Regions from separate parts of the Bradyrhizobium sp. CCGB01 genome, predicted to be linked through region 2. Evidence: predicted binding sites of a transcription regulator. Region 2 holds the regulator's gene; each other region holds the start of a gene.
What was found. The regulator HrcA, encoded in region 2, represses chaperone genes, less so after heat shock. The targets are predictions, from matches to a motif close to GTTAGCACTCNCNNNNNGNGAGTGCTAAC.

Region 1: a site for HrcA is predicted at 3,539-3,567, ahead of groES (co-chaperone GroES). Genes of this name have one in related genera too.
Region 3: a site for HrcA is predicted at 4,275-4,303, ahead of groES (co-chaperone GroES). Genes of this name have one in related genera too.

What each region holds. Positions count from the first base shown of each region.
Region 1 is NZ_JANADK010000001.1:1,906,608-1,914,367, forward strand. It holds gene rpoN (RNA polymerase factor sigma-54) at 1-695, shown strand, start outside; gene groL (chaperonin GroEL) at 1,454-3,094, opposite strand; gene groES (co-chaperone GroES) at 3,185-3,499, opposite strand; partial or broken gene NLM25_RS44375 (hypothetical protein) at 3,828-3,950, opposite strand; gene NLM25_RS08600 (hypothetical protein) at 4,003-4,476, opposite strand; partial or broken gene hemN (oxygen-independent coproporphyrinogen III oxidase) at 4,971-6,302, opposite strand; gene NLM25_RS08610 (helix-turn-helix domain-containing protein) at 7,430-7,760, opposite strand, start outside.
Region 2 is NZ_JANADK010000001.1:395,038-402,797, forward strand. It holds gene NLM25_RS01820 (penicillin-binding protein activator) at 280-1,533, shown strand; gene hemW (radical SAM family heme chaperone HemW) at 1,641-2,795, opposite strand; gene rdgB (RdgB/HAM1 family non-canonical purine NTP pyrophosphatase) at 2,782-3,417, opposite strand; gene rph (ribonuclease PH) at 3,429-4,142, opposite strand; gene hrcA (heat-inducible transcriptional repressor HrcA) at 4,311-5,399, shown strand; gene grpE (nucleotide exchange factor GrpE) at 5,496-6,101, shown strand; gene pncA (bifunctional nicotinamidase/pyrazinamidase) at 6,232-6,954, opposite strand; gene NLM25_RS01855 (hypothetical protein) at 7,100-7,760, opposite strand, start outside.
Region 3 is NZ_JANADK010000001.1:8,448,227-8,455,986, reverse strand. It holds gene NLM25_RS39825 (hypothetical protein) at 753-1,964, opposite strand; gene groL (chaperonin GroEL) at 2,110-3,741, opposite strand; gene groES (co-chaperone GroES) at 3,888-4,184, opposite strand; gene NLM25_RS39810 (hypothetical protein) at 4,514-5,035, shown strand; gene NLM25_RS39805 (protein phosphatase CheZ) at 5,198-5,977, opposite strand; gene NLM25_RS39800 (L,D-transpeptidase) at 6,293-7,105, shown strand; gene NLM25_RS39795 (DUF2076 domain-containing protein) at 7,179-7,760, opposite strand, start outside.

The DNA of each region.
Region 1 (7,760 bases), 1.5 Mb from region 2:
TGGTGCCGGATGTCTATGTCCGCCCGGGTCCCGATGGCGGCTGGCATGTCGAGCTCAACAGCGACACCTTGCCGCGCGTGCTGGTCAACCAGACCTATTACTCCGAGCTGTCGAAGAAGATCGGCAAGGACGGCGACAAGTCCTATTTCACCGACGCGCTCCAGAACGCGACCTGGCTCGTGCGCGCGCTCGATCAGCGCGCCCGGACCATCCTGAAGGTTGCAACGGAAATCGTGCGCCAGCAGGACGGCTTCTTCACCCATGGCGTTGCGCATCTGCGGCCGCTGAATCTGAAGGCCGTCGCCGACGCCATCCAGATGCATGAATCCACGGTGTCGCGGGTCACCGCCAACAAGTACATGGCGACAAATCGCGGCACATTCGAATTGAAATATTTCTTCACCGCCTCGATCGCCTCGGCCGACGGCGGCGAGGCGCATTCCGCCGAAGCCGTCCGTCACCACATCAAGCAGCTGATCGATTCGGAAGCACCGTCCGCGATCCTGTCGGACGACACCATCGTGGAGCGCTTACGCGCTTCGGGCATTGATATTGCCCGCCGCACGGTCGCGAAGTACCGCGAAGCCATGCGCATTCCCTCCTCGGTACAACGCCGCCGCGACAAGCAGAGCGCTCTTGGTAACGTCCTCTCTACCGCAATGTCCGATCGCTCCCGCAACATCGAGCCGGCGTAATTGCGCTGGCTCAAAGCTAGGCATCAACAGGCGAGCCGCCTGAGCTCACCGGATTTGCATCGGCGAAGCCTGCCAGGCCGCGCTGGCGAAGTGCTAATAGCATAACATCAACGCTAGGATTGGTATCTCGTAAAGAGTCTCCGACAGCGAGCTCGGCAAGCACAAGAGTTCACCGCGATCGATCGTTCGTCGCACAGACTTCGAGGCTCGACGTAAATTCCGCAAACATCTTGCGTTGGCGCTCGATCGACTTTTGGCGAAGGCGACAACGACGTCCGGCGCCAGCATCGGAATGGGCGAGCTCGTCATCAACGACGGCCCGGCGGGCGCGAGCGGTTGAAGGATTTCCCTCAGCGCCTGGGGCCTCGATCCCGACGCAAGAGCCGAACGGCGTCAGTTGTGGAACCTATAGCTGTATCGACGCTATTATGAGAACACGCTCGTCTTTACCGTGCCTGCCGGCGAGGCCCTTGCCCGGAGAGAAAACGGAAACGACTCGCCGGACAGTCGGACATTGGCGTGATATATTAACCGGCGACGATTCGCGTGATCATCGACCGCATCAGGCGCATCTCCTGGTCAACGACCCAAGACGGCGACCCGCGCATGGAACGATTTGCGGAAGTTGAGATGAGGGATTTCTCAAAACTGTCATTTCAGAATCGCGTTTCGCGCGCCCCGGAAACGAGCGGAAAAGCGAGCTGAAAGCAAAAAACCCGGCATCGCTGCCGGGTTCGTAGTCGTTGGAGCAAGTGGACTTAGAAATCCATGCCGCCCATGCCGCCGCCCGGGGGCATCGCCGGACCGGCGCCGCCCTTCTTGGGCAGCTCGGCGACCATGGCCTCGGTGGTGATCAAAAGCGCCGCCACGGAGGAGGCATTCTGGATTGCGGCGCGTACGACCTTAGTCGGGTCGATGATGCCCTTTGTGACGAGGTTGCCGTAGTCGCCCGTCTGCGAATCGAAGCCGTAGGCGTACTGATCCTTCTCGAGGATCTTGCCGACGATCACAGAACCATCTTCACCGGCGTTGATCGCGATCTGGCGAGCGGGCCAGGACAGCGCCTTGCGCACGATCTCGACGCCGGTCTTCTGGTCGTCGTTCTTGGTGCGAAGGTTCTTGAGCTGCTCGGAGGCACGGAGTAGGGCGACGCCGCCGCCCGGGAGGATGCCTTCTTCGACCGCCGCGCGGGTCGCATGCATCGCGTCATCAACGCGATCCTTGCGCTCCTTCACCTCGACTTCGGTCGCGCCGCCGACGCGGATCACCGCGACGCCGCCCGCGAGCTTGGCAAGACGCTCCTGGAGCTTCTCACGGTCGTAGTCCGAGGTGGTCTCCTCGATCTGCGCCTTGATCTGGGCCACGCGCGCCTCGATGTCGGCCTTCTTGCCGGCGCCGTTGACGATCGTGGTGTTCTCCTTGTCGATCATCACCTTCTTGGCGCGACCGAGCATGTTGAGGGTCACGTTCTCGAGCTTGATGCCGAGATCTTCCGAGATCGCCTGGCCGCCGGTCAGGGTCGCGATGTCCTGCAGCATGGCCTTGCGGCGATCGCCGAAGCCCGGAGCCTTGACCGCCGCAACCTTCAGGCCGCCGCGCAGACGGTTCACGACCAGGGTTGCGAGGGCTTCGCCTTCGACGTCCTCGGCGACGATGATCAGCGGCTTGCCGGTCTGCACCACGGCCTCGAGCAGCGGCAGCAGCTCGTTCAGCGAGGAGAGCTTCTTCTCGTTGATGAGGATGTAGGCATCGTCCATCTCAACGCGCATCTTGTCGGCGTTGGTGACGAAGTAGGGCGAGATGTAGCCCCGGTCGAACTGCATGCCCTCGACGACGTCGAGTTCGGTCTCGAGCGACTTGGCTTCCTCGACGGTGATGACACCCTCATTGCCGACCTTCTTCATGGCGTCGGAGAGGAACTTGCCGATCTCGGCGTCGCCATTGGCCGAGATGGTGCCGACCTGGGCGATCTCCTCGTTCGAGGTGACCTTCTTGGAGTTCTTCTGGAGGTCCGCAACGACGGCCTCGACCGCGAGGTCGATACCGCGCTTGAGGTCCATCGGGTTCATGCCGGCGGCCACCGCCTTTACGCCTTCACGGACGATTGCAGCCGCTAGCACGGTCGCGGTGGTGGTGCCATCGCCGGCCGCGTCAGCGGACTTGGAGGCGACTTCGCGCACCATCTGCGCGCCCATGTTCTCGAACTTGTCGTCGAGCTCGATCTCCTTGGCAACAGTGACGCCGTCCTTGGTGATGCGAGGCGCGCCGAACGACTTGTCGAGCACGACGTTACGGCCCTTCGGGCCGAGCGTGACGTTCACGGCATTGGCGAGAATGTCGACCCCGCGCAGCATGCGGTCGCGGGCGTCAACGCCGAATTTCACTTCTTTGGCTGACATATTTAGTCCCCTGAGTTGTCTTGGTCTCATCTCACTCTTGGCGAGCCGCCCGGCAGGCGCTCCTCAAGGTGAGCGGTACGAGCGATTGGATTAAGCGGCCTTCTTCTTGGCCGACAGGTCGGTGAGAACACCCATGATGTCGCTTTCCTTCATGATTAACAGCTCTTGGCCGTCGATCTTGACCTCGGTGCCCGACCACTTGCCGAACAGCACGCGATCACCGACCTGAACATCAATGGGGATCAGCTTGCCGCTCTCGTCGCGGCCACCGGGGCCAACGGCGACGACTTCGCCCTGGGAGGGCTTTTCCTTGGCAGTGTCGGGAATGATGATGCCGCCAGCGGTCTTCTCTTCTGCCTCAATGCGCTTGACCACGACGCGGTCGTGAAGCGGACGAAATTGCATACGGTACTCCTTGCATTTGCACGATGGGAAATCAACGTTGTTAGCAGTCGATGCCTGCGAGTCTTAGTGCAGGCGCTGCTGAAATAAGACAGCTTCTTAGGGGAGCAAGGGCCTTTCAGCAAAAAATCAGCATTCAGACTAGTCGGCAACACAGATGCTGCAATCATTCTCAAGTGGAGCGAATGCTCTTGAGAGAGACTTACCCGTCAACTACGAGAACTTTTCCGCGAAATTGATGACCGAGTTGATAGCACTATTGGGCGTCCTTATTCTAGCTCCGATGGCAGCGCTTGGGTACCATTTGAATGAGGGCAGGTCTGATCCGCTCTTAGTCGATGGCTTTGATGAGATCGTGATCCAGTCCTTCGCAATCGATCGCCAAGAAGTCGATCTTGTCGGCATAAGGGATCAACAACTCGTTGATGCCGACAGTGTTCACCTCGATACGGTCTGTATACTTCCTAAGCCGTCGAAGTCGCCGAAATTTTCAATATGTGCTTCATTCACTGAGGAGGCTCATGGGCATTTCCGATGAAGAGCGTGGCAAACGCCTGCGGAGCGGGCAAGACAACAGACGGTTCTCTGGGGCGCGCCGTTCGGATCAGCGTCGCCAATTCAGGATTGGGTTCAACCAGAACACCTAGCGCGCCTCTTTGGTACATAAGATATATACTCGAGCTAGAGACGGGGTGATTGGCGCCGATCTCGACGTAGAAAGCACTATCCCGAGATTTTTGGCTCTTGAAGAGCCTCGCAGACAAAATTCCTTCCAGAATGATGTCTTGTCCGGCTTGTGCATAGCTGGCCGGAGCAAAGTGCTTGATGCGAGAATGCGGAAGATCGAGCCTATCGATCTCCTGGACTCCTGGGACGGCCGCTACCACCGGCTTGCAGGCGGCGCCTCTTTGCTTCATCCCAGCAATCGGCGTGCCAGGCCTAAGTATGGTTTCGCTTGCTTGGAAAAGTGAAGCACGCATGCACGGCAGATGCCCGCGCAATGAGCCGCGACGGTTTGTCGAGTTCGTAACATTGGCGTCATCAACCGAGCATGCATAGTAAGCCAAGACGGGAGCATCATGCTTGCCTCTCCGACCAGCTCGGGGTGATAAATCTCGAATATCGATGATGCGGGTAAATATCCGCCTAACCCAAGCGACTGCCGGATAGCGTCGGCGCAACACGTGTCCCATTATGGCTGATAGCCGGCCCGCGGGTCAAAGAGAGACTCTGAGCGATGCGCATCCGCCCGAGAATTCGGCTTCGAAGCGCGTTCATATCCGTTCGGCGTAGGTCACAGAGTCGCGGCTTTAGCAGTCCGGGATCCTCCTTGTAGTTCACCGCCAGGTAAACTTGCGGTAGGGCTCGCGTTTGCCGATGCGCAATCAATGCCTTGTCCCGTCGAATGGTCACGTCGCTGCACGCCAGGCCGCGTACGGCTTTGCGCTCGCTATGCTCCGCTCGCTAGGATGTGCTAACAGAGTGAGCGGTACGGATAAGCGTCGAATGCGGCGGCGACAGCCCGAATCAAAAGGCGGTGCTCCTGCCTCACGCGGATAAATCCATTTTCGATGTCCACAATCCCACCTTCGGCGAGCCTCGCCAAGCGTTCAGCTGAACTAAGAAAAGGAATCGGATCAAATCCGTGCACGGCATAGATGGCCGGAACGTCGGCCTCCAGATCGCACATCAGCCGCTCGATGATTGCTCCTCGGACGCGATCTTTGTGGGTGAGACGGCAGCCCTTTGATGTCGCCAGTAGACCCTCTCTGATGTGCCGGCTGTAGGAACCGGTTGCAACTTCGTTTTGGACGTAACCCTCGCAAAGACGACCAATGGCCGAAGCTCCGAAGCCGATCAGGTTCTACAGGTGTCTGCCGAGTACCCCAAAGAATTGCGCCGCAGGCGACCGGCTTTCTGCTCCAGAGCGAGCTCGTCTTCAGGCAAGGCAAAATGGTCAAGTCCGATTGGGCCGTAGCCGGCGGCGACCAGGGTACCGGCTACCGCGGCTGCCTGTTCGGCGCGGGCACCGCTATCTGGCAGCGCCGTCTCGTTGATGAGGAGCTGATTCTTCCTAAATGACGGAATGTGCGCATAGCTGAAAACCGCGAGCCGGTCGGGGCACATGCCTACCGCGATTGCTGCGGTCCGTACGCATGACTGCACTGTCTGCCTTGGAAGATTGTAGATGAGATCGAAGTTGATGCGGCATATTCCATGTTGGCGCAGATTTTCAACGGCCGTAGCCGTTTGCGCCGGGTTCTGGACCCGGTTTATCTTTTTGAACGATGGGATCGAAGCTCTGCACGCCGAGGCTCGCGCGGTTCACACCGGCCGCCCCGAAAACCTCGGCCATCTCGACCGTAGACGTGCGCGGGTCGATCTCGATGGCGAAGCTAGCCGATTTCCTGAATGCGAAGCGCAACCGCAAGAGTTTCATCAAGTCCAAAAACTCCATTGGCCTGATGAGGGTCGGCGATCCGCCGCCAAAATGTATGTCGCTCACTGGCAACCCTTGCGGCACTTGCTCTGCGACCAAACGGATCTCCTCGCGCAGCACCGCCAAATAGTTGAGGATCGGCGCATCCCGCTGAGTCATCGTCGTCGGAAAACCACAATACCAACAAATCGATCGGCAGAACGGAACGTGGATATAGACCGAGACTGGCTCGTCGGCCGGCATTCTCTTCAGCCATTGCTCACAAGCTTCGGGACCGACCGCGGCGGAGAACTGGGGTACAGTTGGATAGATGGTGTACCAAGGCAGGCGGGCATCGAAATACTTGTTCAAGATTGACGTCTGCAACGGTGACTATCCCCTGCTTTATATCAGCATCGCCCTGCTCTCGATCGACGGAGTATAACCCGATATGGACTTACCGGCTCTTCCATCCGATCGCGCGACGTAGAGAATTTCATCCGGGTGCTTGAGAGAGGCTCTCTGCTCGTTGTCCTGGCGGTAAGCGTGGGCGCCTTACGCCGCTATCGTATACCATTGAACATAATGATCGATCCTCAGGGCTGGGTCTTGAGGCTATTGCCAATGGGCAGCAGCCGGATTCGCTTCGAGCCACCAATCTGATTGCGCGGAAGCGAATTTACATGCGCTGAAAGATGTGTGTGATAGTACCAGTGTTCGGAGTCTCATTAGACCAGGTTCCGGTAAAGTCGGCGCCTCTAGGACCGCCGAGATCGCGCGGCACCGTAGTGATCGCGTTAGCGTGCTCGCCAAATATTGGGTAGAGAAGCGCGAGCGTGCGCAGCGTGACCGCGGATAATCGTGACATCTTCTTTGTCCTATTGATGCGACATTCAAGAAATTGGCAACAACCATGCCATGCAGCCGGATTGTGAAGGGGTGCGTTTGGAGCAGGTATCGTGTGCGCAGCTCAACGGTGCCTCGTCGGAAGTCCGACAATCGAGCGAACCAACTGAGGCGCATGTTAGACTCCTTACCTGTGAATTTGTGAGCGTGAGCTTGATCATTTCGGCGCTGGTCACCGATGGTGTGACCGGCCCATACGATAGCGAGGTCACCTGCGTGCCCCGTCGCCGCGTGAAAGCTTCAAACGGCGAGTCGTTGCCTCGTGTAGATCGCGCGCCAAACACGTCGGCGGCCGCGCGCCTGTGCTTTCGATCGAGACGTCGAGGCTGCGAGTGCCGCCGCTCAAGCCTTTTGCGCCCACGGCGGCGCCTCAGCGCGCCGAAATCCCGCCAAATGAGTGCCCGGCGATGGTCGCCGCCGCGGCGTCATCGAACGATAACCCACGTTGGCTGAAGAACGAGGGTACAAGGCTAATGTGCCGTTCTCCTTTCAAGGTCCCTGGACATCATCAAGCAACAGTAGGGTGTTTCGATCGGGGTCTCTGGTTCGCAAAAGAGAAGAGCCAATCAAAAAGCGCGGTGCACTAATGCGAGTAGGACGATATGCCGCTATAGCCTGAGGCCAAGACGGCGAAGTCGATAGTCGAGTTTTGGTCTGCTGATCTTCAAAAGACGGGCGGCGGCCGATACGTTGCCGTCTGCTTGGGCCAGCGCGGAGCGATAGGCGGCAACCTCCATTTCTGCAAAGGATCCGTTCGGCAATGATGCGCGTCCCTCCGAGACAGTGTTGTTGTCTTGCGCTGCAGGTGCATTCACTCCAATTAGCGGCGTGCGTCCCAGTCGTCCCTCACTCGTGAGCTGGATTGAGAATGGCGGCAGCAGCTCCGAGCCACTGAACAGATGACCGATATCTATGATGCTACCGTCGTCGGCATAGACG
Region 2 (7,760 bases):
CGTGCCTGGGTGAGGGGCGTGGAGACTGGAATGTGATCCATCCGGCATCACATTGCAGAGGGAATGAAGAGTCAGCGCCATATTCGCGGCGGAAACGCCGCCTTGATGCTGGGTGACGGACGGTGGACAGCTAGCCGGACTTGAGGGGCGGTCGCGTTAAGCGAGCATTATCCTTTTGTTTTAGTTAACTATTTGCCGACAATATGCCTGAATCCGCGGGTTCTGATGCGGAAAAGTTGTGTGACCTGCTGAAGACGGCCGGTCAGAAGAAGAGCTGCCATGCTGGGCCCGCGCAATTCCAGGTCTCCCTCTCCCGAGGAGTCTCCCGTTCCGGGGCCCCCGATATCGGGGGCGACGCGGCGGAGCGCGCTCGGCCTGTTGCTCGGTGCGCCCTTGCTGTCGGCCTGCGCCGGCGTGCAGCAGAGCCTCAGCCAGTTTTCCAACCCGTTCAGCAGCTCCTCACCGCCACCGGCTCAGCCGGCAGGCCCGCCGCAACAGGCCACGACCGCCGGCAGCGGCGGGGTGAAGGTTGCCGTGATCCTGCCGCTCTCGGCGGCCGGCAATGCCGGCCTCGCCGCGCAGTCGATGCGCAACGCCGCCGAGATGGCGCTGGCCGAGTTCCAGAATCCCAACATCCAGCTCCTGATCAAGGACGACAACGGCAGCCCGCAGGGCGCGCAACAGGGCGCGCAGCAGGCGGTCGACGAAGGTGCCGAGATCATCCTGGGGCCGTTGTTCGCGCAATCGGTGCCGGCGGTGGCGCAGGTCGCCCGCACGCGCGGCATCTCGGTGATCGCGTTCTCGACCGATTCCAGCATTGCCGGCCGCGGCGTCTATCTGCTGAGCTTCCTGCCGGAATCCGACGTCAACCGCATCGTCGAATATTCCGCCAGCATCGGAAAGCGCTCCGTCGCCGTGCTCGTGCCCGACAATGCCTATGGCAATGTGGTCGAGGCCGCGGTGAAGGCGGCGGTGCCGCGCCGCGGCGGCCGCATCGTCGCGTTCGAGAAATACGGCGCCGATCGCGCCACGCCGGCACGGACCGTGGCGCAGCAGCTCGGCAGCGCGGATGCGCTGTTCATTGCCGATGACGGCGATGCCGTGGTTGCGGTCGCCGATGCGATGACTGCCGCGGGCGCGAATCTGCGCAACATCCAGCTGCTCGGCACCGGCCTGTGGGACAGTCCGCGCGTTTATGCGAGCCAGAACCTGCAAGGCGGTCTCTACGCCGCGCCGGACCCGGCCGGCTTCCGCGCCTTCTCCGGCCGCTACCGCACCAAATACGGCGCCGAGCCGATCCGTACCGCGACGCTGGCCTATGACGCGGTCGCGCTCGTCGCCGCGCTCGCGCGTACGCAGGGCACCACGCGCTTTTCGCCCGACGTGCTCACCAATCCTTCGGGCTTTGCCGGCATCGACGGCCTGTTCCGCTTCCGCGCGGACGGCACCAACGAGCGCGGGCTCGCGGTCATGAAGGTGACGACCGGCGGCGGTGTTGCGGTCGCGGGCTCGCCGAAGAGTTTTGGGGCGTAACACGCTGCCGTAGGGTGGGTTAGCGAAGCGTAACCCACCAAGTGCGTTCCGCGTACGCGGAAACATGGTGGGTTACGCCTTCGGCTAACCCACCCTACGAGACCTCGCTACGCTGCCAGATCCGCAACCACCGCATCCAGCACGGGGAATCCGCTGCTCGTCACGCGCAGCCGACCTGTCGCATCGACGGTGATCGCGCCTTCCTCGCGCAGCAGCGCGATGCGGCCGGGATCGAGCGGGCGGCCGGAGAGCGCCTTGTAGCGTTCGGGGTCGATGCCCTCGGCGAGCCGCAACCCCATCAGCAAGAATTCGTCGGCGCGCTCTTCGCTGTTGAGAAGATCGTCGGTGACGACGCCATGGCCGTTGGTCTCGACCCGCATCAGCCAGGCTTCGGGGCGCTTCTCGGTGGCGGTGGCGTGCCTGATACCGTCGATGTCGAGGCGGCCATGCGCGCCGGGGCCGATGCCGGCATATTCGTCGCCGCGCCAGTAGACCAGATTGTGCCGGCACTCGGCGCCGCGCCGCGCGTGATTTGAAATCTCGTAGGCGGGCAGGCCGAGCTTGTCGCAGGTCTCCTGCGTGACGTCGTAGAGCGCGCGCGCGACGGCTTCGTCCGGCGTCTTCAATTTGCCGGCCTGGTGCAGGCCGAAGAACGGCGTGCCTTCCTCGATCGTCAGTTGATAGAGCGACAGATGCTCGGCGGCTTCGTCGATTGCGAGACGCAGCTCGTCGGCCCACATCGCCGGCGTCTGGTCGGGACGGGCATAAATCAGGTCGAACGAATAACGGTCGAACGAGCGGCGTGCGATCGCGACGGCGTCGAGCGCCTCGCGCGCGCTGTGCATGCGGCCAAGCGCCTTCAGCGAGGCATCGTCCAGCGCCTGCACGCCGAGCGAGACGCGATTGACGCCGGCGGCGCGATAGCCGGCAAAGCGCGTGGCCTCGACACTGGTCGGGTTCGCCTCCAGGGTCACCTCGACGTCGCTGGCAACGGTCCAGTGCTTGCCGATCGCATCGAGCACCGCGCCGACGGTTGCGGGCTGCATCAGTGACGGCGTGCCGCCACCGAGGAAGATCGATGTGACCTCGCGGCCGGGCGAACGCTGCGCGGTCGTTGCGATCTCGCGGGCGAAGGCGGACGCAAAGCGCGCCTCGTCAATCGCGGCGTGGCGGACATGGCTGTTGAAGTCGCAATAGGGGCACTTCGACAGGCAGAACGGCCAGTGCACGTAGACGCCAAAGGCTTCCTTAGCGCGGCTCAAGGCAGATCTCCGCCAGTTTCACGAAGGCGCGGGCGCGGTGCGACAGGGCGAGGCCGAGCGGCGGCAGGCCGTGCTTCTCGATGCTGGTCATCTCGCCGAAGGTGCGGTTGTGACCGTCGGGCAGGAACATCGGATCATAACCGAAGCCGGCGGTACCGCGCGGCGGCCAGACCAAGGTGCCGTCGACGTGCGCCTCGACCTCCTCGAGATGATCGTCGGGCCAGGCGACACAGAGCGCGGAGACGAAATGCGCGGTGCGCTTCTCCGGCGCGGTCGCGCCGCGCTCCTGCAACAGGCGCTCGATCTGCGCCATCGCCGCGGCAAAATCCTTGTTCGGACCGGCCCAGCGCGCGCTGTAGATGCCGGGCGCGCCGTCGAGCGCGTCGACCACGATGCCGGAATCATCGGCGAAAGACGGGAGCCTGGTCGCCTGCGCCGCCGCGATCGCCTTGATCGCGGCGTTGCTGCGGAAGTCGTTGCCGGTCTCTTCGGGCTCGGGGAGGCCGAGCTCACCGGCCGACACCGCCTCGATGCCGTAGGGCGCGAGCAGCTCCTTCATCTCGGCGAGCTTGCCGGGATTGTGGGTCGCGATGACGAGCTTTCCGGTGATTCGGCGGTGCATGGGTCTATTGACTACGCGACAGCCAGTTTCTGCAAGTCCACGAGACGCGCGACGCCCTTGCGCGCCAGCGCCATCAGCGCCAGGAACTCGTCCTGCGTGAACGGCTCGCGTTCCGCGGTGCCCTGCACCTCGATGATGCGGCCATCGCCCGTCATGACGAAATTGGCGTCGGTCTGGGCTTCCGAATCCTCGGCATAGTCGAGGTCGAGCACGGGCGTGCCGTTGTAGATGCCGCAGGAGATCGCGGCGACGTTGTCGCGCATCACGTTGGCCTTGATCATGTTGCGCGCCTTCATCCAGTTGATGCAATCGGCGAGCGCGACCCAGGCGCCGGTGATCGAGGCCGTACGCGTGCCGCCGTCGGCCTGGAGCACGTCGCAATCGACCGTGATCTGGCGCTCACCGAGCGCTTCGAGATCGACGATGGTGCGAAGCGAGCGGCCGATCAGGCGCTGGATCTCGACGGTGCGGCCGCTTTGCTTGCCGGCGGAGGCCTCGCGGCGGGTGCGTTCTGAGGTCGCGCGCGGCAGCATGCCGTACTCGGCGGTGACCCAGCCGCGGCCCTGGCCCTTCAGCCACGGCGGCAGGCGGTCTTCCAGCGTGGCGGTGACCAGCACATGGGTGTCGCCGAATTTCACGAGGCAGGAGCCTTCCGCATATTTGACCACGCCGCGCTCCAGCGTCACGGGGCGCAATTCGTCGGGCGCACGGCGGCTTGGCCGCATGGGAAATCCTCCAAAACTCTCGGAAAAGGGCTGTTCGCGGTGCTTGTAGGTGGGGTGAGTCGGGAGGACAAGGCTTTTTCACCCCCGGTTTTCCACCCCGCAAACGCCACGCTTGTCAGAACGGCCCGGGATGGACAAATTATGAGCGTCTGACAGGAGTTACCGTCTGTGGCCCATCACGATCCGATCCATCTGATCGCGCCGCGCGCAGGCCTCGCCCAGCTCAACGAGCGTTCCCGCGACATCTTTCGTCAAATTGTCGAAAGCTATCTCGCGACCGGCGAGCCGGTCGGCTCGCGCAATATCGCGCGCCTGATCGCCATGCCGTTGTCGCCGGCCTCGGTCCGCAATGTGATGGCCGATCTGGAACAGCTCGGCCTGATCTATGCCCCGCACACCTCCGCAGGCCGGCTGCCGACGGAACTCGGCCTGCGCTTCTTCGTCGATGCCCTGATGCAGGTCGGCGACCTCAACGAGGCCGAGCGGCAGTCGATCCAGAGCCAGCTTGCCACCGTCGGCCACGCGCAATCGGTCGAGGCGGCGCTGGATCAGGCGTTGACGCGGCTGTCGGGGCTCACCCGCGCAGCAGCGGTCGTGCTGACGCCGAAATCCAATGCGCGGCTGAAGCACATCGAATTCGTCCGCCTGGAACCGGAAAAGGCGCTGGTGATCCTGGTCGGCGAGGACGGCCAGGTCGAAAACCGCGTGCTGGCGCTGCCGCCCGGGGTTCCCTCCTCGGCGCTCACCGAAGCCGGTAATTTCCTCAATGCGCGGATCCGCGGCCGCACGCTGGCCGAGGCGCGGCTCGAGCTCGAAACCGCGCTCGGCGAAGCCCGTGCCGAGCTCGACCAGCTGACGCAGAAAGTGATTTCGGCCGGTATTGCGAGCTGGTCCGGCGGCGAGAACGAAGACCGCCAGCTCATCGTTCGTGGCCACGCCAATCTGCTCGAGGATCTGCACGCGCTGGAGGATCTGGAACGGGTTCGCCTGCTGTTCGACGATCTCGAGACCAAGCGCGGCGTCATCGACCTTCTGGGACGCGCCGAGACCGCCGAGGGCGTGCGGATCTTCATCGGCAGCGAGAACAAACTGTTTTCGCTGTCCGGCTCCTCCACGATCATCTCACCCTATCGGGATGCCGCCGGCCATATCGTCGGCGTTTTGGGCGTGATCGGGCCGACCCGGCTGAATTATGCCCGCGTGATCCCGACCGTGGACTACGCCGCCCGCATCGTCAGCCGCCTTTTGGGGGGGTGACCGGCGTTTCCTCCGATCACGGGCGCTTGATTTTCGCAAGCTTAGGCACGATATCCGGGCCAACAATCCCTTGAGATGAGTTTGAGAAGAGAGCCGATGACCGATCGAGACCGGCAGCCCGACGACACGACCCCGCCGACCGGGGAGCCCGTGGTGTCAAAGCCCTACATCATGCCCGACGATCCCGAGCCGGGCTCGGTCGAGCTGTTGCAGAAGGAAGCCGCCGAGGCGCGCGACCGCATGCTGCGGACGCTGGCCGAAATGGAGAATCTGCGCAAGCGCACCGCCAAGGAGGTCGCCGACTCCAAGCTCTACGGCGTCACCGGCTTTGCCCGCGACGTGCTCGACATCGCCGACAATCTCCAGCGCGCGCTCGATGCTGTTCCGGCCGAAGCCCGTGCCGCGGCCGATCCCGGCCTGACCTCGCTGATCGAGGGCGTCGAGCTCACCGAGCGCTCGCTGCTCAACGCGCTGGAAAAGCACGGCGTGAAGAAGTTCGATCCGCAGGGCCAGAAGTTCGACCCGAACTTCCAGCAGGCGATGTACGAGGTGCCGGATGCGTCGGTGCCTGCGGGCACCGTCGTGCAGGTCATGCAGGCCGGCTACACCATCGGCGAGCGCGTGCTGCGCCCGGCGCTGGTCGGTGTCGCCAAGGGTGGCGCAAAGGCGGCCGCCGCCGCCAACAGCAACGAGTCGAACTGATCCTCATCCTGAGGAGCGCGCTCGCGCGCGTCTCGAAGGATGAGGGCCCGGCTCTCTCAGCTCGGCCTTCATCCTTCGAGACGGCGCTGACGCGCCTCCTCACCATGAGGGGCTGGCGGATGCGTGTGTCCTACGCGCTCACCGCGATGTCACCCGACTGAATCCGCTTCACGCCGGCCTTGGCCATATCGGCCCAGGCCTTCGCCAGTGAGCCCTGCGTGTCGATGCCGCGGCAGGCGTCCTCCACCACATAGACCTCGAAGCCCGCCTTGCGCGCGTCGAGCGCGGTCCAGGCGACGCAGAAATCCGTCGCCAATCCCACAACGAAGACGCGCTTGATCTTGCGGCCCTTCAGGTAACCGGCGAGGCCCGTCGAAGTCTTGCCGTCGGCTTCGAGGAAGGCCGAATAGCTGTCGACGTCCTTGTGAAAGCCCTTGCGGATGATGAGCTCGGCATGCGGGATCGCAAGGTCCTTCGACAGCGCGGCGCCGTCGGTGCCCTGCACGCAATGGTCGGGCCACAGCACCTGCTTGCCGTAAGGCAGATCGACGGTCTCGAACGGCTTCTTGCCGGAATGCACCGAAGCGAACGAGACGTGGCCCGGCGTGTGCCAGTCCTGCGTCATCACCACGTTCGCGAACGCTTTCGAGATCTTGTTGATGACGGGCACCACCTGCTCGCCTTCCTTCACGGCGAGGCTGCCGCCGGGCAGGAAGCAGTTTTGCACGTCGATCACAAGCAGCGCGGATGCATCGTCCGGCTTGATCGATGCGGCTGCAAAGAGCGCGGTTGGAGCGAGGGTTGCGAGCGCCGTCGTCCCAAGCGCCGTCAAAATCTGTCGCCGATCCAGCATCGTTCGCCTCCCCTTGTGAGCCAATGGAGACGAAGCCTAGTTCCGCGCGCGAGCGAACAGAAGCCCGAAAATGCAGCCAGGTCTGGTGAGTGCTTGGGCTCTCTTGGTCGTCCCAGCTTCGCCGGGACGACACCGAGTGTGCCGCCTACCCCTTCGGCTGGATGCCGTCGCGCACGGCGCGGAAGCGGGTGAAGGCGGCCGACCACTGGTCGCGCGGGGCGCTGGCGATGATGCGCAAGGAGGTGCCGCCGCTCGAGAAGCGGATCCACTGCACCACGGTCACCGGGGTCTTGTCCTTGCCGCTGACGCCGTCGATCCGGGTCTCGAAACCCTGCTGGCCGTTGATGCGGATCGGCTCGGACATGGTGACGCGGGACTCGCGCACGCCGGGGATCTGCAGCGCGGCCTCCTGGGCGAAGCGGGCGCGGTCGTCGGCCTGCTGCGGGGTGGCGCCGATCAGGCCGAGGATCATGAACGGCTTCGATTCATAGCCCGAGCTCTCGTTGCCGTCGGCCAGGATGATGCTGGCGCCCGGCGCCAGCGTGCGGATGTCCTTGAAGTCGGCGAGATCGGTGATCTTGAACGGCATCAGCCCGATCTGCTCTTCGGCCGAGACCTGCTTGCGGGTGGTGGCGCTGGCAAACATCTGCCGCACCGCCTCGTCGGTGTAGATCCTGGTCGCGTTCTCCGGGATCTGCACGGCGACATAGCCGGAGAAGCCGGCGCCCGGCACGATCATCGAATAGCGCTTCACCGGGGTATCGCCGGCCTTGCCGCTTTCCGTGGTGTAATAGGCCAGACCCGCG
Region 3 (7,760 bases), 8.1 Mb from region 2:
TTGGCGGTGGCGACGATCCAACGACTGCCCCAGCGCACGATGGAGTCTATTCGCCCGAGTCCGGGAATAATGTCGCCGCGCGCGGCCATCCGAATGCCGTCAGGGCCTTCGAGAACAGCTGTTCCGTCCCGAACGTCAACAACCGTCCACCCGGGTATGGTTGTGGGCCTCGTTTCAGGTGCCGGCGCCAAAGGCTGCCTCATTGCTATCGCTGGCCCGGATGGGCTTGTAGTGACTTGCGAGGCCGCCAACGGGCGTGCGCCCGACGTTGCGGTCCTGGGAATGCTTCCTACAAAAGCGGGTGCGGTTGTTTGCTCGGAGGTGGATACCATCTTTCGAGCGCCTTCAATCTTGCCTCCGGATCTTGTTTCAGAAGCTCGCGGTGAGGGTGCCGCTTTCTGGGTAATTGGGCTGACGCCGAGCATGTTTGCGAACGCGGGCCAATTCAGTCCCCCGGCCCACCCCAACCCAAAGCTTGCCGCAAGTGCGATTGTAAACAGCAGAGCGGTGCGCGCTCGAAAGCCATACGGGTCTCGGAGCACCAGCACTTCTTCGCGATCGTGGCCTAGGATATCCCACAGGCTGGCCGGATGCCTTGGCAGCTGGCCGCCAACCACATTCCCGGACCGGATGTTTCCAAGGGTACTCGGCTCGTGGTCTTGCATGATGCGACCCACGTTCGACCACCCGATGATGGCCGTTTAAACTGAATCGAATCTTAACAGTCAGGCGAATGACTGCGGCAACTGGGCCTACTTCCACACCGACTTGTCGGCGTCCCAGCGCTGGCCCTTGAGTTCTTTGGTGAGCGCCTCGATCGAACCGTTGTCGTCGGGCTGATCGCCTTCCTCGTCGGCCGAAGCGTCATCCGAGAGATTGAGCTTGGCACCGCTGCTCTCATCTGCGGTGGTGGTCGAGGGGCTTCCGATCCACAGCATGAGCTTGTCGGTCGTGCCGGGCTTGTCCGGCGAGATCAGCCCCGCAACCTCGATCGTGTCGGTGAGCTCGAGCGCCGGAAAATCCTGGTTCGGCCGCTTGAAGACCAGCTTGAGCTTGCCGGTGGCCGGGTTGAAGCTGTGCGACACCGGCTTTGCCGCGAGCGTCCTGCTCAGCACGTTGGAGACGGCGGTCGAAACCTTGTCGCGGTTGATCTTGTCGCCGTCGCGCCAGTCGGCGGCCGCAAAGCGGATGGTGCGGTCCATCTCGGTCATGCCAGCGGTCCAGCCTGCCGCAGTGACACCCGGCATCGCCTTGAACTTTGCGAGCAGGGCGCCGGCGCGTTCCGGATCGACCGACATGTTGATGGTCTGCTCGCCGGCGCGCAGCGCATCGCAGCCGACCGACAGGCTCGCCAGCGTCACCTCGACCTCCTGGCCCTTCAGGCTCTTCAGGAACTCGGTCGCCGCGTCCAGCTTGACCTTGACCGCGATCGCTTCCGGCGAGACGTCGGTGAAATCCTTCGGCTGCGGCGTGATGCCGTCGTCCGAGGTCTGGTTGTCCTGAAATTCCTTCTCGCTGAGATCGGAATTGTCGGGCGAGGTGACCTCGGTCACGGTCTGGCCGATCGCGATCTGGCCGCGGAATTCGAACGTGTCGCCGGACTGTTTGCGCAGCAGCTTGACGGTGACGGGCGCCTTCTCGCCGAGGCTCTGCGTCGTGCCCGTCAGGTTCTGGCCCGCGACCTGGAGATTGACGACGAAGCGGTCCTTGCGGTCGGAATTCTTTGCGACGGGATAGCAGACGTCGAGCACGGCCGCCGTCACCGTCTTGCCCTGCCGCGTCTCCTTCAGGATCACGTCGGCATTGCCGTCCATCAGCCCGTCGATCGAGGTGAAATAGCGGATCTCGGTTCCGCCCGGGGTGGTGGCCTTCGGCGACAGCTTCATCTGGGCCGATGCGGAATGCGGCGAAACTGCAAGCAGGGCGGCCAAAGCAACTGTCGGGCAAACCAGAAGCGCGCGCATCGACGAAATCCTCGCGGAAACAGAATCGGCGCGCCACCGTAGTGGGTTTTGGCCGCCGGTTGAATCGGAAAGCGGAGGGGCAGGGTCGGCAAAAAAGAAGGCCGCCCGGAGGCGGCCTTCGCAACACTGTAACGGAACGGCAGGCTTAGAAGCCGCCCATGCCGCCGCCGGCCGGCATGGCGGGCGGAGCTTCCTTCTTCGGCAATTCGGCGACCATGGCCTCCGTGGTCACCAGCAGGCCGGCGACGGAGGAGGCGTCCTGGAGCGCGGTGCGCACCACCTTGGCGGGATCGATGATGCCCTTCTCGACCATGTCGACATAGTCCTCGTTCTGGGCGTCGAAGCCGAAGGTCTCGGACTTGTTCTCCAGAATCTTGCCGACGACGATCGAGCCTTCCACGCCCGCGTTTTCGGAGATCTGGCGGATCGGGGCTTCCAGCGCCTTCAGCACGATGTTGATGCCGGCCTGGACGTCGGCATTGGCGTTGGTGAGACGGCCCACCGCCTTCTTGGCGCGCAGCAGCGCGACGCCGCCGCCGGGGACGATGCCTTCCTGCACCGCGGCGCGGGTGGCGTTGAGCGCGTCCTCGACGCGGTCCTTCTTCTCCTTGACCTCGATCTCGGTCGCGCCGCCGACGCGGATCACCGCGACGCCGCCCGCGAGCTTGGCGAGACGCTCCTGGAGCTTCTCACGATCGTAGTCCGAGGTGGTCTCCTCGATCTGGGCCTTGATCTGGCCGACGCGGGCCTCGATCTCCGGCTTCTTGCCGGCGCCCTTGACGATCGTGGTGTTCTCCTTGTCGATCACGACCTTGCCGGCGCGACCGAGCATCTTCACCGTGACGTTCTCGAGCTTCATGCCGAGGTCTTCGGAGATGAGCTGGCCGCCGGTGAGGATCGCGAGGTCCTCCAGCATGGCCTTGCGGCGGTCGCCGAAGCCCGGCGCCTTGACGGCCGCGACCTTCAGGCCGCCACGGAGGCGGTTGACGACCAGGGTGGCCAGCGCCTCGCCCTCGACGTCCTCGGCGACGATGACGAGCGGCTTGCCCGACTGCACCACGGCTTCCAGCACCGGCAGCATGGCCTGCAGGCCGGACAGCTTCTTCTCGTGCAGGAGGATGTAGGCGTCCTCGAGCTCGGCGGTCATCTTCTCGGCGTTGGTGACGAAGTAGGGCGACAGATAGCCGCGGTCGAACTTCATGCCCTCGACGATGTCGACCTCGGTGTCGAGCGACTTGTTCTCCTCGACGGTGATGACGCCCTCGTTGCCGACCTTCTGCATCGCCTGGGCGATCATCTTGCCGATGGCGGCATCGCCGTTGGCCGAGATGGTGCCGACCTGGGCGACCTCGGAGGAGGCGGCGACCGGCTTGGCGCGCTTCTCGATGTCCTTGATGACGGCCGCAACCGCGCTGTCGATGCCGCGCTTGAGGTCCATCGGGTTCATGCCGGCGGCAACCGCCTTGGCGCCTTCGCGCACGATGGCCTGGGCCAGCACGGTCGCGGTGGTGGTGCCGTCGCCGGCGAGGTCGTTGGTCTTGGAGGCGACCTCACGCAGCATCTGGGCGCCCATGTTCTCGAACTTGTCCTCGAGCTCGATCTCCTTGGCGACGGTGACGCCGTCCTTGGTGATGCGGGGCGCGCCGAAGCTCTTCTCGATGACGACGTTGCGGCCCTTCGGACCGAGCGTCACCTTGACGGCGTTGGCGAGAATGTCGACACCGCGCAGCATGCGATCGCGCGCGTCTCCGGAAAACTTGACGTCTTTGGCAGCCATTTCTTCAATCCCTCGTGTTTCGTGATGTGTCTGCCGCTCGTCTGTCGCATCATGTCGGGGGTGCGCAATCGAACCCGGCGGAATGATGGAATGCCCGGATCGCGCGATCCGGGCATGACATTCAGCGGCTGTTCAGGCGGATGGCCTTAGGCCATTACGCCCATGATGTCCGACTCCTTCATGATCAGGAGGTCTTCGTTGTCGATCTTGACCTCGGTGCCCGACCACTTGCCGAACAGCACGCGGTCGCCGATCTTGAGGTCGATCGGGATCAGCTTGCCGGCCTCGTCACGGCCGCCGGGGCCGACGGCGACGACCTCGCCCTGGGACGGCTTTTCCTTGGCGGTGTCCGGAATGATGATGCCGCCCTTGGTCTTTTCCTCGGCGTCGATACGTTTGACCACGACACGGTCATGCAGCGGACGAAATTTGGATTTAGCCATGACGTTTCCCTTTGGAGGCTCGCTTCGGAGGTAGTGGAAGTGGGTGGGGCGGCGCTTCGTCCACCCTCTTGCCGAGGATCGAACGGCGCGCTTAGCAATCGGGCTTTCCGAGTGCTAATAGTGCGCCCGGAAATATGGCTTGGCCGCGATCCTGTCAAGCAATGGTGGTTAAGCGATTGGTGAGGCGGATATAGGATTGTGTCTACAGAAACTTATTGGTCGCGCTGGCGTATAAAGGACGTCATTGCTCCGACAGCGGTTTTGCGCTTGGCTGCAGGAGGGATACGGTCGGGGTCTCGTTTGGGGGACGGTTTGCTCGGGGGAATGTCATGATCAGTTCAGCTCACGCACGCACGGTTGCCAATCTGGCGGCCGCCTCCTGCCTGGCGCTGCTGCTTGGCGCCTGCGGCGGCGGGATGAGCCTGCCGTCCTTCTCGTCGTCTTCGCCGCCGCCCGAGGCCGAGCCCGGCACCGGTCCGGAAATGCCGGCGACCATCCGCGCCGACGAGATCGTCGGCCGCTGGGGCCTCGCCTCGTTCCAGAACCCGGCCGACCGCGCCCGCACGGAAGCCGCGGCAAGGGCGCAATGCAAGAACCCCTACGTGATCACCGCCGGTTCCTCCGGCGGCGTGATCATGCATCTCGCCGACCAGGCGACGCCGCAGGAGCTGCGGCTGAAGGGCTCGCCCAGCGGCAAGAACTATATCGGGCCGGCGGGTCCCACCCCCGGCGAGCAGGACCGCGAGATCGTCTCCTTCGACGGCCGCGTCCTGATCACCCGCTTCATCGACAAGGACGCCGCCACCCGCTACGGCAACATGGTCTACGTCCGCTGCGCGCCGAGGGCGTGATGTCCTTCTGTCGTTCCGGGGCACGCGAAGCGTGAACCCGGAACCTCGAGATTCCGGGTTCGGTCCTGTGGACCGCCCCGGAATGACGTGAGACACATTCAGCAAGACAACAAAAAACGCCGGCTTACGCCGGCGTTTTGTTTTTCCCTATTCCGCGTTCGCTCAGTCGAACAGCGCGTCGATGTCGTCCTGCGAGGCGTGGCCGACGTCGCCGGCGAGCTTGGGGCCGTTGAGCAGCTTCTCGTCCTCGCTGCGGGTGTCGGCCGGCGCGGGCACATGGGCCTTGATCGCGTCGACGCCGCCCCAGATCTCCATCATCGCATTGATGTGCTGCTCGATGAACTTCATCGTGGTCATGACCTTGCTGATGCGCTGGCCAGTCAGGTCCTGGAAGTTGCAGGCTTCGAAGATCGAGATGACGCGTTCCTGGATGTCGTCGGCCAGCCGCTTCTGCTGGTCGGCCGATTGCACCTTGGACATCGCGCTGGCCGCCTGGTCGATCGACTCGGCGGCTTCGAGGATCTGCTGGGTCGCCTGCTCGGTGCCGCCGACGACCGCGCCGAGCTCGCCATTGACCTTGGCCATCTCGCCGCCGTCGAAGCTCTTGCCGTGCAGCGTCGCGATCTCGCGCTTGGTGCGATCGATGGCGTCGTGGATGAGGTCGAGCTCGACCTTCAGCTTCTCGCACTGCTCGATCTGCGCCCGGTAGGTGTCGAGCATGGTGCGAGCTTCGGAGAGCTCGTGGGCGGTGGAGGCGTCGATCGCCGCCATGGCTGCGCTGCCGGACAAGGGCACAGTGCCCTTCGCCATCTGTGCGCGGATCGCACGCAGCTCCGCCATGATCTCGCTATGCATCGGGCCTGCCTCTTCAGTTAAATCAAGAATCGGCATCTCGCCACCGGCGATATCCTCGACACGAAAACGCTTGCGGTGAACAGCCATCAGGATACTCCCCCCACCTCATTCACGCGTCTTTGTAGGCAGAAGCGATTTAACACGAAGTTCACAGCCGGAACTGTTCTGCGGTCGCGCGCGACGGCGTGAAAACGAGCGATTAACCATGGGTGCGAGGCGTTCATCGAAAATAAACGCTGATCGCCAAATTGCCCCGTTGCTGACGACGTGGTGAATCCAAACGCTGCTTCCGTTTACCAAACAAAACGGCTTTTGCTCTTTATTGACCACGTCGCGGTCGCCGATCAGCCATCAATGCGCCACGACGCATGTGATCTAGACGAAACAGTACAGAGTACGTCGATGTTCAAGAAAATGTCTGTCGCGCTGCTCGGCAGCGCTTGCACCTTCATTGCCGGCGCGAGCAGCGCCAGCGCCTTCGACAATAGCGTGCCGAACGATCCGCCAGCGGTGCTTTACCAGCCGCAGGTGCCGACGGCGCCGGTGCGCGTCGCCTCCAACGCGAACATGGGCGGCGGCTTCATCGAGTTCCTGTTCGGCGACGGCCCCGGTCGCGGTCCGGCCTACGCGCCGCAGCAGCCGGTCTATCAGCAGCAGCCGGGCTATTACGACCCGCGCCGCCTGCCGCCGATGGGCGAGCCGCAGATGCAAGGCGGATATCAGCAAGGCGCGCTTCAGCAGGAAGCGGTCGACCCGCGTCAGCGTCCATTCGATCCGAGGTTCGAGAAACAGTCTGTTGACTATAGCGGCAAGGAAAGTGCCGGGACCATCGTGGTCGATACGCCGAACAAGTTTCTCTATCTCGTCGAGGGCAACGGACGTGCGATGCGCTACGGCATCGGCGTCGGCCGTCCCGGCTTCACCTGGTCCGGCGTGAAGTCGATCACGGCCAAGCGCGAATGGCCGGACTGGACGCCGCCGGCGGAAATGATCGCGCGCCGGCCCGATCTGCCCCGGCACATGGAAGGCGGCCCGGAAAATCCGCTCGGCGCGCGCGCGATGTATCTGGGCTCGACGCTCTACCGCATCCACGGCTCCAACGAGCCCTGGACCATCGGCACCAACGTCTCCTCCGGCTGCATCCGCATGCGCAACGAGGACGTCATCGACCTCTACGGCCGCGTCAATGTCGGCACCAAGGTCGTGGTGATGTGAGCGCCCGGAGTTTCAAAATGAAAACGGCCGCCCTCGGGGCGGCCGTTTTTGCTTGCGGCGTTATCGGGCAGCCTCACGCGTAATCGCTGCCGCCGTCGTCTCCGTCGTCGAAATCGCTGTCGTCGGCCATGTCCATATGGCCGTCGTCGTTGTTGTCGTCGTAGTTCTGGTCGTTGTTGTCCCGATCGTTCGACGCCTGGTCGGCGAAGCCCTGGCGCGAGCCGTCGCCGCGGTCGCGGTTCGAGCCGATGTCGTTGAGGCCGGCATCGCGCGCGAGCGAGCCGCCGGACTGATCGCTACCGCCCCAAGGGTTGCGGTCGCCGCCCAGGGAACTGGTGTCGCCAAAGGCCTGCTGGTGCGATCCGCCCATCATGCCGCGAATGCTGGAGAGCAGCAGCGAGCCGCCGACGACGCCGGCTGCGGCCGCCGCCGCCGTGCCGAGGAACGAGCCGCCGCCACCGCCGACCGGCGGGGCGCCATAGCCCGGAGCCTGGCCCTGACCTTGGCCGTAAGCTTGTCCGTAAGGCGGGTAGCCCGGTTGCGTCTGCTGCATCGCCTGACCGGTGTTCCAGACCGGCCGCGCATCGCGCGGCGGCACGTTCGGAACCGAGCCGCGCGACGGGCCTCCGCCGAACAGCGAATCGCGCATGGTGTC